Regions from separate parts of the Paenibacillus sp. IHB B 3084 genome, predicted to be linked through region 3. Evidence: riboswitches for the same ligand, from Rfam matches in the RefSeq annotation. Region 3 holds a riboswitch; each other region holds the start of a gene.
What was found. Region 3 has a riboswitch for cyclic di-GMP ahead of ASL14_RS10015 (transglutaminase family protein). Riboswitches for the same ligand answer to the same signal wherever they lie in the genome.
Positions count from the first base shown of each region.

Region 1: linked by a shared signal. The riboswitch ahead of ASL14_RS28925 (condensation domain-containing protein) and the one ahead of ASL14_RS10015 (transglutaminase family protein) in region 3 are both predicted to bind cyclic di-GMP.
Region 2: linked by a shared signal. The riboswitch ahead of ASL14_RS05915 (glycosyl hydrolase) and the one ahead of ASL14_RS10015 (transglutaminase family protein) in region 3 are both predicted to bind cyclic di-GMP.

Region 1 is NZ_CP013206.1:32,413-37,094, reverse strand. Features, by position in the region: gene ASL14_RS26505 (type IA DNA topoisomerase) at 1-461, shown strand, start outside; gene ASL14_RS26500 (aldo/keto reductase) at 820-1,830, shown strand; cyclic di-GMP riboswitch class I at 2,576-2,665, shown strand; partial or broken gene ASL14_RS28925 (condensation domain-containing protein) at 2,797-4,091, shown strand; gene ASL14_RS28685 (non-ribosomal peptide synthetase) at 4,086-4,682, shown strand, end outside.
Region 2 is NZ_CP013203.1:1,259,970-1,264,651, forward strand. Features, by position in the region: gene ASL14_RS05910 (PD-(D/E)XK nuclease family protein) at 1-499, opposite strand, end outside; gene ASL14_RS05915 (glycosyl hydrolase) at 549-2,174, opposite strand; cyclic di-GMP riboswitch class I at 2,155-2,235, opposite strand; gene ASL14_RS05920 (sugar phosphate nucleotidyltransferase) at 2,390-3,766, opposite strand; gene ASL14_RS05925 (UDP-glucose dehydrogenase family protein) at 4,485-4,682, opposite strand, start outside.
Region 3 is NZ_CP013203.1:2,134,099-2,138,780, forward strand. Features, by position in the region: gene ASL14_RS10010 (AraC family transcriptional regulator) at 479-1,366, shown strand; cyclic di-GMP riboswitch class I at 1,465-1,545, shown strand; cyclic di-GMP riboswitch class I at 1,588-1,669, shown strand; gene ASL14_RS10015 (transglutaminase family protein) at 1,683-2,489, shown strand; gene ASL14_RS10020 (class D sortase) at 2,882-3,508, shown strand; gene ASL14_RS10025 (collagen binding domain-containing protein) at 3,724-4,682, shown strand, end outside.

The sequences.
Region 1 (4,682 bases), on a different replicon from region 3:
AAGGGTCTGCACGCGCTCCGTCACGGCGTACCAACAACTCGGGCGGAGCATCGTCACTGGAGCAAGTGCCATCGGGCGCAGGAGGGCGTACTGCGGCTGCATCGGGTTCAGCTGGGAGTAGCTCAAGCGCGAGGGCAGCACGAGCTTCGTCCGCCGAGCCGTCGGGCACTTCGCCGGGCCAAAGGCAGACTTTAGGCAGCTGCCCGCGGTCGAATTGCGGCGGGAGCATTATCGAAGGCCGCAAAGGATATGGATGCAGCCACTACAAGCAGGGCTGTGGCTTTGTCGTCTGGAAGGAATATGCTGGCAAGCAGATTACGGAAACGATGCTCAAGTCTCTGTTGACGAAGGGACAGACACAGCTGCTATCTTTTAAGCGTAAAGATGGTTCGACCGTCAAAGCAAGAATTGTTCTGAATGAACCAGGTACAGGGCAACTTAGCGTTCGTGAGGAAAACTGATACAGGTACAGAGTATGATTTTCGACAGATTGAAAAAGAAGGCCTTTTCTAGCTGCCATCAGATGATTTCTGAATTCATCAGGAGTCATCTTTTTTTATGTCCCGTACACCAAAATTCCCCATAAGAGATGCTTTTATAACATTTTATTAAACATTTGTAAGCTTCCAACCGATAAAACAAATAAGGGTTATGCAAAAGCATTTTTTTAAGGTAGTTTATAAAGCAGACTCTATGCATAGCGTTCAAAAAACTTTCCATAGCGGACTGTGCAAATCAGGAAGAAAAGTTGATGTGCTTTAAAACGTGAAGGCAATCGTTTCACATGAAAACTTTTTTACGGGAGATGATGGAAGGATCGTGGAAGAGAAAACGGTAAATGTGGCAGATTCACTGCAATTACGTAAGCTGGGCAACTCGGATTTAAAGCTGTCACCGCTGGGGCTTGGGTGTTGGCAGTTCAGCAATGGAAAAGGGATAGTCGGGAAATTCTGGCCAGTGCTGCGGCGGGAGGATATACGGCAAATCGTTCAGACCAGTTTAGAAGGTGGAGTTAATTGGTTTGATACCGCCGAAGCATACGGTGGCGGACAGTCTGAGCAGCTACTGGCCGGCACGCTGAATGAGATCGGAGGACCGCTCGCGGAACAGGCGAATATCGCTACGAAATGGTGGCCGGCCTTTCGGACCGCAGGCAGTATCACAGCAACGATTGATGAACGTATTCGCCATTTGGATCAACGGACGATTCATCTCTACCAGGTGCATTCGCCTTACTCCTTTGCTTCGGTTGGCGCCGTGATGAATGCGATGGCTAAACTGGTTGGGCAAGGAAAGATTAAATATGTGGGCGTAAGCAACTTTTCCGCGCAACAAATACGTGAAGCCGATCGTGTGCTGCGTGAGCACGGCCTTCGCCTAGTTTCGAATCAAGTGAAATACAGCCTACTCGACCGGAGAATCGAACAGAACGGAATTCTGGACACGGCTAAAGAGCTTGGCGTGGCGATCATCGCATATTCTCCGCTAATGCAGGGGATCTTAAGTGGAAAATTCCATAATAATCCTTCTCTGGTCAAGTCGATCAAGGGTCCGCGCAAGTGGACGACGGCATTCCGGGATTCGGGGCTGCGGAGATCGAAGCCACTAATTGAAACATTGGAACAGCTGGCTCAACAATATAACGTGACGCCAACGCAGATTGCCCTGAATTGGCTGATTAACGCTCACGGAGAGAACGTATTTGCGATACCTGGGGCTTCAAAAGTACATCATGCTGTGGAAAATGTGAAGGCGATGCAGTTTACCTTGACAGCCGGTGAGATTGAGATGGTCAGCCACGTTTCCAACCAAGTGCTGAGATCAAAGTGATCATGGCTCAAATAGTGGAATATTCCGTTGGAAAATGAACTTCGCCGGTATGCTGTCTAACACCTCCATGACTAGGACGATATTGTCCATGTGCGCTCCTTAACTCTTGGTTGACATTAATGCTTCGTTCGCAGGCGGAAGAATGGCATGCTTCTTCCTTGATAAAGGTTAGGCGCGACATTTCTTGCAAGGACATTCTTTTCTTCGGGGTGCTACGCTTTGTGACTAGACCTTGGATATATCCTCCGCAGTAAGCTTACTTGTTCTTAATCAGTTGTGGAGGGGGTTCCCTCTTGTTTTCCTGGTTTGATTTTGGCTTTCTCCTAAAAATGTTGGAAAAAGCACGTTTTACTCTTCCGAAGTTGCACTCCAACTGTCCTTCACTCCCCGTGTACACTCACGTCGCTATTTTCGGCGAAACATCGAATGCGAGAGAAGCTTTGGAACGTCATTTTTTAGGTGGATCACAAATCCATCATTTTTTAAAAAAAAGCTAAGCCGCTAAAGTTGTGCAGATTGTTATTTCTGAATCTTGGGGGATGAGAGAAATTAAGTAAAATGAACTGGAGTTGTCGGATGACAGGAATTTAGTGGCTTGCTGAAGTATTTTAATCAGCAGCTAACAACGTATTGTAAAACTATATAAAGGTAAATGTTTTGAGAACTCAAGGTCAGCTCCTACCGAATGTAGAAGGAAGAAGCATAAGAGCATGCTCAAAAGATCTAAAAAATATACGAATGTATTTCCCGTTAATCGTAAACACCTCGAAAGTGGTGGACACAAAGCCATGGGTCTAAAGCTGGATTAAACAGCCATGATTGCCAGGTTGCCGAAGGAAACCGGGCAAAGTCTGCTGTCTGTTCCTGTGCTTTTTATATGGGAACAGGCTTCTTTTATTTGTAGCGGAAATGATTTGGGCATACGGAGTAGAACGCATGAAATGATTAACAACAGGAGGGGATTTTATGCAAACAAGTGTAATAAGTGTCAAGGAGTATCCGTTAAGTTCCTATCAGAAAGATATATGGTTCGAACAGTGCATGTACCCTGGAAAACCTATTTACAATATCGGTGGGTATGTTGAGGTTAAAGGAAACCTGAATACGGCTATCATTAGGCAGTCCATGCAGTTATTAATCAGGCAAAATGATTCCCTCAGTGCCCGTTTATTGATAAAAAGGGAGAGCCTTATTTAACATTTTTGCCGGAAACTGACTATGAAGTTCCGTTTCATGATTTTTCGGTAAAGGAAAATCCAAACTCTTTTTGCATCAACTGGATGAAAAAAGAGTTTTTAAAGCCTTTTCAACCAGAGGACCTCTATTTTCAATTTGTTTTGTTGAAAGGTGCCCCGAACACATACTTCATTTTACTTAAAGTTCATCATTTGGTGATCGATGGATGGGGATTTGCTCTCTTAATCAGTCAATTGTTTGACAATTACAATAAATTGGTGCAAGGAATTGGCGAAATGAACAGAACGGTCTATTCCTATGCTGATTTTATTTCTGATAATCAGAATTATCTGAATTCTCCGGCCTTTTTAAAAGACAGGGCGTTCTGGCAGAACAAATATCTGACCATTCCCGAGCCTCTGTTGAGCAGAGGCATGGATACCGATGATGGTGACGGCGATTCCGTTTGGAGTGATCGGCGAACCTTAACTATAAACAAGGCGTTATACAATCAAATGATTGAATTTTGCAAAGAGGAAGGATGCTCGTCGTTCCACTATTTTTTAGGCATACTGTTCCTGTATTTCAGCAAGATTTGCAATCGGAACGAAATGGTGATCGGCGTCCCGGTTTTTAATCGGAGCAAAGCTAAATATAAGCAGACTATGGGACATTTCGCCAACGTGCTGCCGCTGCGGATCAGTCCCGAGAAAGATATAAGCTTCAAAGAACTGATTAAGAGCATCAAACGTGAGCTTATGCAATGCTATCGTCATCAGAAAATGTCTTTCGGTGAAATTTACCGGGCGGTTTACGAGAATAGCAATGAGAAAGGCAAACTGTTTGATATATCGCTTTCTTTCGAAGAACAGGAAACGAGAGAAGCATTGATCGGCGCAGCATGCCGGATTGTAAGTATGCCGCATCATCATGAAAGAAATGCACTCAATCTCCTGATATGGGGACAAGAAGGTGAAGCGGATGTAGCCGTTAATTTTGACTATCAGATACAGGCTTTTGAAAGATTCATCCCCATTGAGAACGTTATCTCCCACTTTGAATATTTATTTGCTCAAGTCATGGAGCAAAGTGAAACTCTTATTTCGCAAATCGAAATCGTGCCAGAGGAAGAAAGGAGTACGCTAGTTCGCGGCTTTAACCATACGGAGGTGGAATATCCGAAGGATCAAACGATCCACGGGTTGTTTGAGGAACGAGCGGAGCAAAGAGCGGATCACCTGGCTTTGGTCTGGGGAGAGCAAACGCTGACCTACCGGGAGCTGAACGAGCAGGCGAATCGGCTGGCCATTGTCTTGAGAGAGCGTGGAGTGAAGCCGAACGATATCATCGCCATCATGGCGGAGCGTTCCATGGAAATGGTCATAGGCATCCTGGGAACACTCAAAGCGGGCGGCGCCTACCTGCCAATAGATCCGAATTATCCGGAGGAACGGATTCACTACATGCTGGAGGACAGCGGCGCGTCCATTGTACTGACGCAAAAGCATCTCCGGGACAAGCTCACCTATCACGGGGCAATCATGGACTTGGATGACGAAAGCCTGAAGTATATAGAGCTAGACCGTGCCAATCCGGAGCCTGTTAACACTCCGGAGGATTTGGCTTATATTATCTATACCTCGGGATCTACGGGGAAACCCAAAGGGGTCATGGTA
Region 2 (4,682 bases), 870 kb from region 3:
CAACCCCGGCAATCTGAATGATACCGGACAACTGATGATTTGAAAATACAACCATTTGAGGAACGGCTTTGCCCGCATCCAAAATCCGTACACGGAATATCATCCCGTTCGGAGGAACCTGATCGAGCTTGTACTGAAGTGACAGCTCAGGATTCGTGGACGCATTTAGACCGGGAGGAATATCATCACTGCTGAGCAATACCGGAGCCGTTGTACTTCCTGCTACGGACATCGCTGACGATGTTCCTTTAGCAGACGACTCAGTAGAGGCCGCAGAAATATTGACATTGTCCTTACCGACTACACCCTTAAATTCTGCTGAAGAGTCATCCCGCTGACCAAGCTTCCATACCGGACTGGCCGCCGCTACTTTATCCGTCTGAAGTTCTTCACTCTTTGGAGGCGTATGAATAAACCAGGCGATCATCGCTATAGCTGCGACCCCCAGTAGCCCGGCCAATACTACTATATACCTTTGGGTCAACCATTTTTTCATCATTGTGCTCCACCCTCTCTCCTCAAAATTTTTGGCGGGGAAAGAGTATATATCAAGGAAGAAACAAAGCGTTGCCGGGAATTACCGCTTTCGCTTCATGCTGACTTTCCCACATCAGACGTGCCATTGCGTCGCCTTTTTCATCATAATATTCAACCTTCAAATCTGCTATTTTTCCTGCTTGCAAGGTAATGCTGCCCTTGCGTTCAGTCCAGCTTTGTTTGAACCAACTATCAATAATCAGCTTGCCGTCTATCCATACACGAATACCATCATCGGATATCGTGGTAAACGTATAGGTCTCACTATATTGCGGCTTGATTTTGCCCGTCCAGCGGACCGAGAATTGACCAGCCTCCACCTTGGGATCAGGCGAGGCGGCGCGCCAGTTATAATCCAGCTTACTATCTGTGCGAACCAAAACAGTGGTGCCGTCCAGATTCATGCTGTTAAAATATTCACCCCGCAGCCCGTTCGCATAGACCATATTCGGAACGGAAGGCGGGGCTGGTTTGCTTACCACTGGCGGAGCCGGAGTCGAGCCGTTTTGCCCCGTGTCCGGTACGGTCGGTGACTCCACCTCAGGTAGTTTCATCGCAGCCAACCCTTTTTTCACGTCATCCCGCGTCAAGCTCTTCGAATTATTCATATAATCCTGAATCTGATCCGTCGTGTTATTTTCGGTCAGCATCTTGCCCCAAGTCATGGAATACACCCATTTGGGCTGAGCCTGCATGACCTCGGGACTCGGCATCTCACCGTGTTCCCCAATGGCAATCGGCTTATTTCGTGCCAGTCCGAGCAGTCCTTCGTAATGGCTTTGCTTAAAATCATTGTTGTAAATGTCTACAGCCAAGATATCCACCTTGTCATCCCCCGGATATTTCGGGGTATATGGGACGGTGTACGAACTAGGTGCATTCGGACTCCATACCCACAGCAGATTGTTCAGTTGATGCGTGTTTACAAAACGGTCATACATGATATTCCATAGCTGATTGAAATTGTTCTTGTTTCCCCACCAGAACCAGTCGCCGTTCATTTCGTGGTAAGGTCTCCATAATACCGGAACACCCGCATCACGAAGCTGCTTTAACGATATAGCGACCTTATCCAGATCGGCAATGAGAAGATTATACTGCGTAGTGCCCGGCGTCACGTATTTATTGAACTCCGCCTGGCTTACTTTCGCCTGCACATTGGCCCAAGTCAGTGGCTTGCCCGGCAACGGTTCATGATAAGTCATCGTAACTATGCCGCCATCTCTACTCCAACGTATAGCGCTATCGACGAGATTTTTACGTTGTGCTGCCTCCGTAGCGGCGGACTGGCTGGAGATGGCTCCCATCTCGTAGCCATGTACACCAGCATACGCCTTACTGATTTTTTGGACCTTGTTGCTTAATTCATCCGGACTTTCCAAATAATCATGTTGACCTGTGACCATTTTTTTCCCCGAGATGCTGATCAAATAGCTGTATAGTTCACGGGCCTCAGCAGAAGCGTCCGAATTAACAGGCTGTAATGTGGCAGCATTCGCCACGGACAGAGATTCACCAAAGCCGACGGGCAACAAAGAAAAAAGCATAACAACGGGGAGTACACTGCGTATCCATCGATTCACAGGGGTAAAATAGGGGCTCACTCTCGCTCTTCCTTTCGGTAGCCAGGCTGCCATCCTTACGGAAGGCCCTTTAGCTTTGCGTACCTGCCTTTCAACAGGGCTGCGTTTATCGTGGAAGGAGTTTGGATTCCTTCTTATCCCTAAGTATCGACTTTTTTTTACCAAAATTTAATAGGTCATGTTCATTGAATTTACAGATTTTCGTGTATTTTCGACAGTTTGGGCTAAATAACTTCATAAATGAGTCTTTTTTCATCTTTACGAAATATTTATGAAATAAACTTGTGACGGGAAATTTCATCCCAATCCATGCAAAAGCGGACAATATCCTCTTCAACCAGCTCAGAACCTGTCTGTACCTCGATTAATTCCACATCAGTCACGGCCAAAATGCTATGCTTTGTCCCTTCAGGAATACGAACCACATCACCAGCCTTCACCTTGTGCAGCTTTTCATTCAAAATAATTTCCGCTTCACCGCTAATGATGGTCCAAATTTCACTCCGTTTGAAATGAAGTTGGTAGCTGATATTTTTGCCTTGCAGCACACGGATTCGCTTAGTCAATACCTCATTGCCCTCTTCATACTTTACATAATCCACTACCCTATAATGTCCCCAACGGCGCTCTTCGTACATTGGTCGCTGATTGTGTGCTTTGAGCACTTCCTTGATGCGCGGACTTTCTGCCTTATTAGTCACAAGGATGCCATCCGGGCTGGCAGCTACGATCAGATCATTCGTTCCAATAATCGCCACGGGAATGTCCAGTTCATTGATGAGGCTCGTATTGACACAATCCTCTGTTACTACACCTCTGCCCACTTGCTGATGGGACATTTCTTCCGTCAAGGTGTTCCAGGTACCCAAGTCCTTCCAGAAGCCATCATACGGAAGAACGACGATATCCTTCTCCTTCTCGACTACCGCGTAGTCAAAGCTGATTTTTTCCAGAGAAGAATATTGCTTTTGCATTTCTTTATAGTTCAGCGGCAATCCTTTGGATGCCAAGATATCAAGCAAATAACCTAATTTGAATGCAAAAACCCCGCAGTTCCATAGAGCATTGCGTTCAATCAGACGCTCCGCCTGCTCCCGGTCGGGTTTCTCTTGAAAATGGCTCACTTCACGGTAGCCTGTGCTACCTTGTGTAGCATCGTTTTTCGGTATAATGTAACCGTATTTCTCAGAAGGATAAGAAGGGACAACCCCAATTAACGCAAGCTTGCCTTCACTCTCCTGAAGGGTATGCTCCAACTGGGCGACGGTAGCAAAGAAAGCATCCTCTACATAGGGGTCTACCGGCAATATAGCAACAATTTCATCGGGCGAAACACCAACGATGGAATATAGATAGGTCGCTGTCAACGCAATGGCGGGAAAGGTATCTCTTCGTTCCGGCTCAACAATGATGCGCGTATCCTGCCCAACCTGACTCTGAATCATTTCGACCTGCGCTCTCCCTGTTGCAATGAACGAGGATTCAGACAAGCCGTTATCCCCCAGTTGTCTCCACACCCGTTGCACCATCGATTCCGAATTCCCCTCCGGACTCTCCAGCACCTTCAAAAATTGTTTGGAACGGGAATCGTTGGACAAAGGCCATAATCTTTTACCGGAACCACCAGACAAAAGTACGAGCTTCATAACTCTCCACTTCCTCTCTAATTTGGGTAGGTGATCGGATGGTACACGGTTGAGTAGCCCGCTACGGGATGGATTTGATCTTACGATCGCTGTTGGACCGGGATTCACTCGATTATATAAAATCGTATAAAGGTTTGAATCCCGGTCCAAAGGCGAACGCTTTGCTTCTACAGATTCAAATCCATCCCTGCGCTACTCAAATATGCATCATGCCGATCATACCGTGTATTGCAAAAGGCACGACCGGACATGATTAGTCCGGTCAGCCTGTAAAGACGCGCGTGCACTCGCGCTTGCCTGCCGTGCTTGCAGGCTTCAAGTAATGTTCAGCCCTGCCACGCCCTTGCTCGGAAGGAGCAGCATAGCGTAATCACATGATAGCCTTGCTCCACAGGAGTAGCATAGCGCATTCACATAGTAGCCTTGCTCCGAAGGAGCGGCTTCACTGAGCCGCTCCTTCGGATACGCCCTTCCTACCTCCCCCCATAAGGTGGGAGGTTAAAAATTGTGACTCCATGCGGTAAAAGCAGCGGAGCGGGCAGAATTGTTCTGAAGAAGCGTCAGCGTTTGCCTTTATCCCCGGATTTTAACCTTTGAATGTTTTATACAATCAAGAAAATCCGGGGGTAACAGCAATCGGAAGAACAATCTGCACGCGTAGCGCCTCCAACACCACCACAGTCACTTTTTAATGTTTCACTTTTAAATCCATCACTTTTTAAGCTTCAACCTTATCTCTGTTCCACCCACTCATCCGCGGACGACCCACAGAGTAGTATTCCAGCCCGGAGCCTTGAATCTGCTCCTCAGTAAATACGTTACGACCGTCAATCAGGACTGGCTTGTGCAAAATGGAAGACAATTGCACGAGATTGACGTTCTTGAACTCTTCCCAATCAGTCAGCAGGCAGACCGC
Region 3 (4,682 bases):
TATATCCCCCTTGTGCGTCTACATATTTGTGAACAAAATCACAACATTGGACCCAATCTAATTTTCTCCATGATAAGCCTAATGAACTATTTCGCTAGAACAAAGACCCATTTTTTTCAAAACGAAAGGATATGCGTGTTGGAAGGTGGAATGGGCATAGAATACCTTTAGCATCCTTTACTGGATTTTATTCCAGAAATGAATTGAACCCATGGAATCTTCGAATTTTTTCAACATAATTTAACTTTTTCGTTTGGAGGAATGAGTTAAAAAAATAGAGGGAACAAGGCTGTTTTCACCATAATAGTACACCTGAATTCGAATGGGAAATAATTTAAAATATAATTTGCTACATGCATATATGTGATGTGATAAAATAAAACCGTATAAATAGGAAATCATGTGTAAACCACCATTTTATTTGTTAAACAAACAGCGATTAGCTCGATAAATTTGATCTTTTGTAAAGGAATTGGATATGACAACAGACCAAAAAAACAACGTGAATGGGACCTTTTGGAGCAGCGATCCAGTCGTCATTGCACGTACTCCCTCCGCTTTTGCTAAGCGATCCCTTTTTTATATACAGGAAATAGGTTATTTCAAAAAAACATCTGCTTATGCCATGGAACGGAAGGAACTCACCTCGTTTCTGCTCGTTTTTACGATATCAGGACAAGGGGAATTGCTATACCGGGAGAAAAAATACATATTGAAGCCTCATGATATGTTTTTCGTTAATTGTGAGGAATACGTACAATACAGCACCGCTGGTCATGAAGCATGGGAGTTTATCAGTGTAAATGTGTACGGTAATCTGATCGACAATTTCTATGATCAATTTGCCAAGCACAACAAGCCTGTAATATCACTCAACGATCCATGCACCATATTGGACAAGCTGCGTTCCCTGCTATGCGTACAATCTGATAGAACTCTTACTGCAGAGCTGTTTACATCCAGACTCATCGGTGAGTTGCTGACAAATATTTTGCAGCACCCCTACGATCATCCGTATGTAAACCCGGATACGATCACCGAGGTACGCAAGGTTCAGCAATATTTGGATTGCTCCTACAGTGAACGAATTACGCTGGATTCGCTGGCAGACATGTTTGAGTTAAACAAATTCAATCTCGCTAAAAACTTCAAGAAACAGATCGGATTTTCTCCTATCGATTATCTCATTAATGTCCGCATCACAGCGGCTCAAGGCTGGCTTAAAACCAGTGACGAATCCATTGTGGATATCGCAAGGTTTGTAGGTATTCCTAACACCAGCCATTTTATCAACCTATTCAAGGAACATATAGGAGAAACACCGCATTCCTTCCGCAAAAAATGGGGGAATCGAACTAAACTATAAACTCATCTATCGCGACTTTGTCGAAAAACAGAGAAAAATCTGAGATTGTGCTTGCCTGATCGGAAGCCCAACTGATAGAATGATAGATATAGACTGTTCAGGATAAATGGCAAACCTGTCGAAAGGCGGGGACGCAAAGCTACAGGGCCTTCTTTTTAAGATGGCAGCCAGCTACCGGTTGGAGAGGCTTTTTGTCGTTTCTTTTTTTCCTGAAAAACTTTATACGATAATAGCAAACCTGTCGAAAGGCAGGGACGCAAAGCTATAGGGCCTTCTTTTTAAGATGGCAGCCTGGCCGCCGAAAGGAAGTTTTTCTATGAGGAAAAGGTCGTCTTTTTTACTAATTTTAGTATTTTTATTATCCATCCCCCTACATACGACAGCATTTGCTGCCGAAAGTCAGGTATGGCTGAATCAAAACAACGTAAACCACGGTATTGTTAATATACGTTATCCTGTCAAGTCCAATGTCAAAACCAAGATCGTAATTACCAAGGATGCGGAGAAATACTCTTATTATCTGAATTCGAGCAAACCTGAGGAAGCATTCGCTCTTCAAATGGGCAATGGCAATTATAACATTCGTTTATTGGAACAGCTAACTGGCAATCAGTATAAAGTGATAGGTGAAGAAACGGTCCAGTTAAATTTGAATGACAGTAAAACCATATACCTCAATTCTATTCAAAATATTGACTGGAACGATACGAATCAGGCGATTCGGAAAGCCAAGGAATTAACCAAGGGTGCAACGACAGATGATGAAAAGGTGAAACGTATTTACGAGTATGTCATTAGTCATATTAAATACGATTCCAACCAGCCCTTTTCCTTATCACCCGACTATCTTCCACAAATTGATCGTACACTAGTTTCGCAAAAAGATATTTGCTATGGATACGCTTCACTGTTCGCCGCCATGCTTCGAAGTGTGGATGTTCCAACGAAGTTGGTTATGGGCGAATCCTCCTATGTGAATACTTACCACGCCTGGAATGAAGTCAATATCAACAATCAATGGGTTATCATCGACACTACAGTAGATGCCGCTCTAAAAAGCGGAAAACAGAAGTTTGCAATGGTCAAAGAACCCTCCAAATACACAAAAACAAAGCAGTATTAATTTTTTTTTTTTAGAAAGCCCTGATCACTGCGATCAGGGCTTTTTTCTATTCTTGTTGAGAAATTGTTGAGATACGGAAGGTATTGTATACCTAGTCAGTCATTTAAAACCTATCGTGTTGAATATACTAATTCCGGGACAAGAACAAATATCCATCGTCAACATCAAACCCGTGTCTGGGCCCCCAATAAGTAAACAAGGAAAAGCTAACGGCAAAAACAAGATGACTGGGCCATTAAAGTGAAGGCTGTGGATGATGTAAACCCGGTATTAGATAGCATTGTGCCTGAATCTACACCTGCATCCTTTCTCAGACTACACTAAATGGGAAAGGGAGGATTTTTAAAATCAGTATGTGATACACCTTACATAAGTTAGGGAGGTTTTTTAGATTGCGTAAGCTATCATACTTGTTCATCGCCTTGGGAATACTCATTATTTTGTTTCCTAAAGCCAATGAATGGAGCGAAGATCGGAAGCAGAGCGAGCTTTTGAAAGAGGCAGACGTACTGAACCCTAGCATTATCGACGGCTATAAGCGCTTGTCCAGCAAGCTTGGAGATAACACGGGCATCGAAACCACACGAGGTCCTTCGGTACCCGCAAATGAACCAGACCCTAAGCAACTCCCCATTGCCACCATTAGGATTAATCGTATTGATTTGAAGCTTCCTGTGCTGGAGGGTGCAACTCAGGATAATATGAAGCACGCATCTGTACATATGTCGGAAACGGCAGCTCTGGGTCAGACAGGAAACGCCGCCATAGCAGCCCACCGTGCGCGTACAGCAGGACGTTTATTTAATCGGCTGAACGAGGTAAAGATTGGAGATAAAATCATTATTAATACCAAGGGTGAACAATATAGTTATACAGTCTATAAAATTTCGATTGTCGATCCTACAGACGTCTCCGTTCTAAAAAGCTTTGAAAGTCAAAAGCTGCTCACATTAATTACATGTGACCCTCTTGTAAATCCGACACATCGCCTCATTGTTCAGGCCCGACAAAGCACCTAAAGCTGGATCTGTTCGCCATATCCGAACACCCTTGCTGCTCAGATTTACTTAATTTGCAGCGTTAGGGGTTATCTCTATTTCATTGGACAGACTCTTAGTCCGTTGAATATATTACTTCCGGGAAAGAAGGAGGGATGCTATAAACGCCCCGACATGAATACAATATACAGTAATCTTTATACAGTAATCTTTAGACAAGGAGACTTAAATAGAGTATGAGAAAAAAATGGAATGTAACGATTATTGCATTATTACTCATTTTACAAAGCTTTTTTGGCATCACACAAGCTTATGCTCAAATCCCTGCCCCGGATCAGCCGGAGATTGCTGGAAGCGAGACAGGGCAAACCGTTACAAAAGATGTATATGATATCGTAGTACCCGAAACAGAACCAGTCATAGCACCAGAACAACAGATGCCTCCTTCCCTACCAGCTCCTGTTGTTCAAGCAGCGGCCACCACAAATTCTGAAGAAGCTGCTCAAGCGAGTATTTTAACGAAACTTACCCTGACCGATGCGACCGGTCAAGTGATTGATGCGGTATACAATCCCGATAGTCGCTTGGACATTGATGATGCAGTCCATCTCATTTATGACTGGGAGCTTCCCAACAATACGTACAAAGCCGGAGACACTTTTACCTTTCAATTGCCCGAGCAATTTGAAATCTACACAGATATCTCCTCTCCTTTGGTTACGGCAGATGGAAATGTTGGCCATTTCACGGTAGACCGCCAAGGCAAAGTGGTCATGACTTTCAACGATTACGTGGAGAGCCATTCCAATGTCAGCGGAAAGCTGGAGGTTAAGACCGAGTTCAGCAAGCAAATAGAAAAAGGCAGTACAGAGGTCATTATCGCCATCCCGATCAAGGGTGGCGTACAAACAGCAGTCGTAAATATCAAGCCTGCGGCAGGCTCTTCCTTGGATAAGCAAGGTAAGGCCAATGGAACCCATCAGATTGATTGGACGATTGACGTAAATAAACAATTGGATACGGTCCAACATGCTGTAGTCACCGACCCGACTCCCCAAGGATTGGAGCTGGTAAGGAACTCTATCCAGTTATACCATTTGCAAATCAATGTGGATGGTTCAACCTTGCTGCGTGATCCGGTGGATAGGGATAAGTATACGCTGGAAGCCGATTCGGCTGGTACCGGCTTCATCAT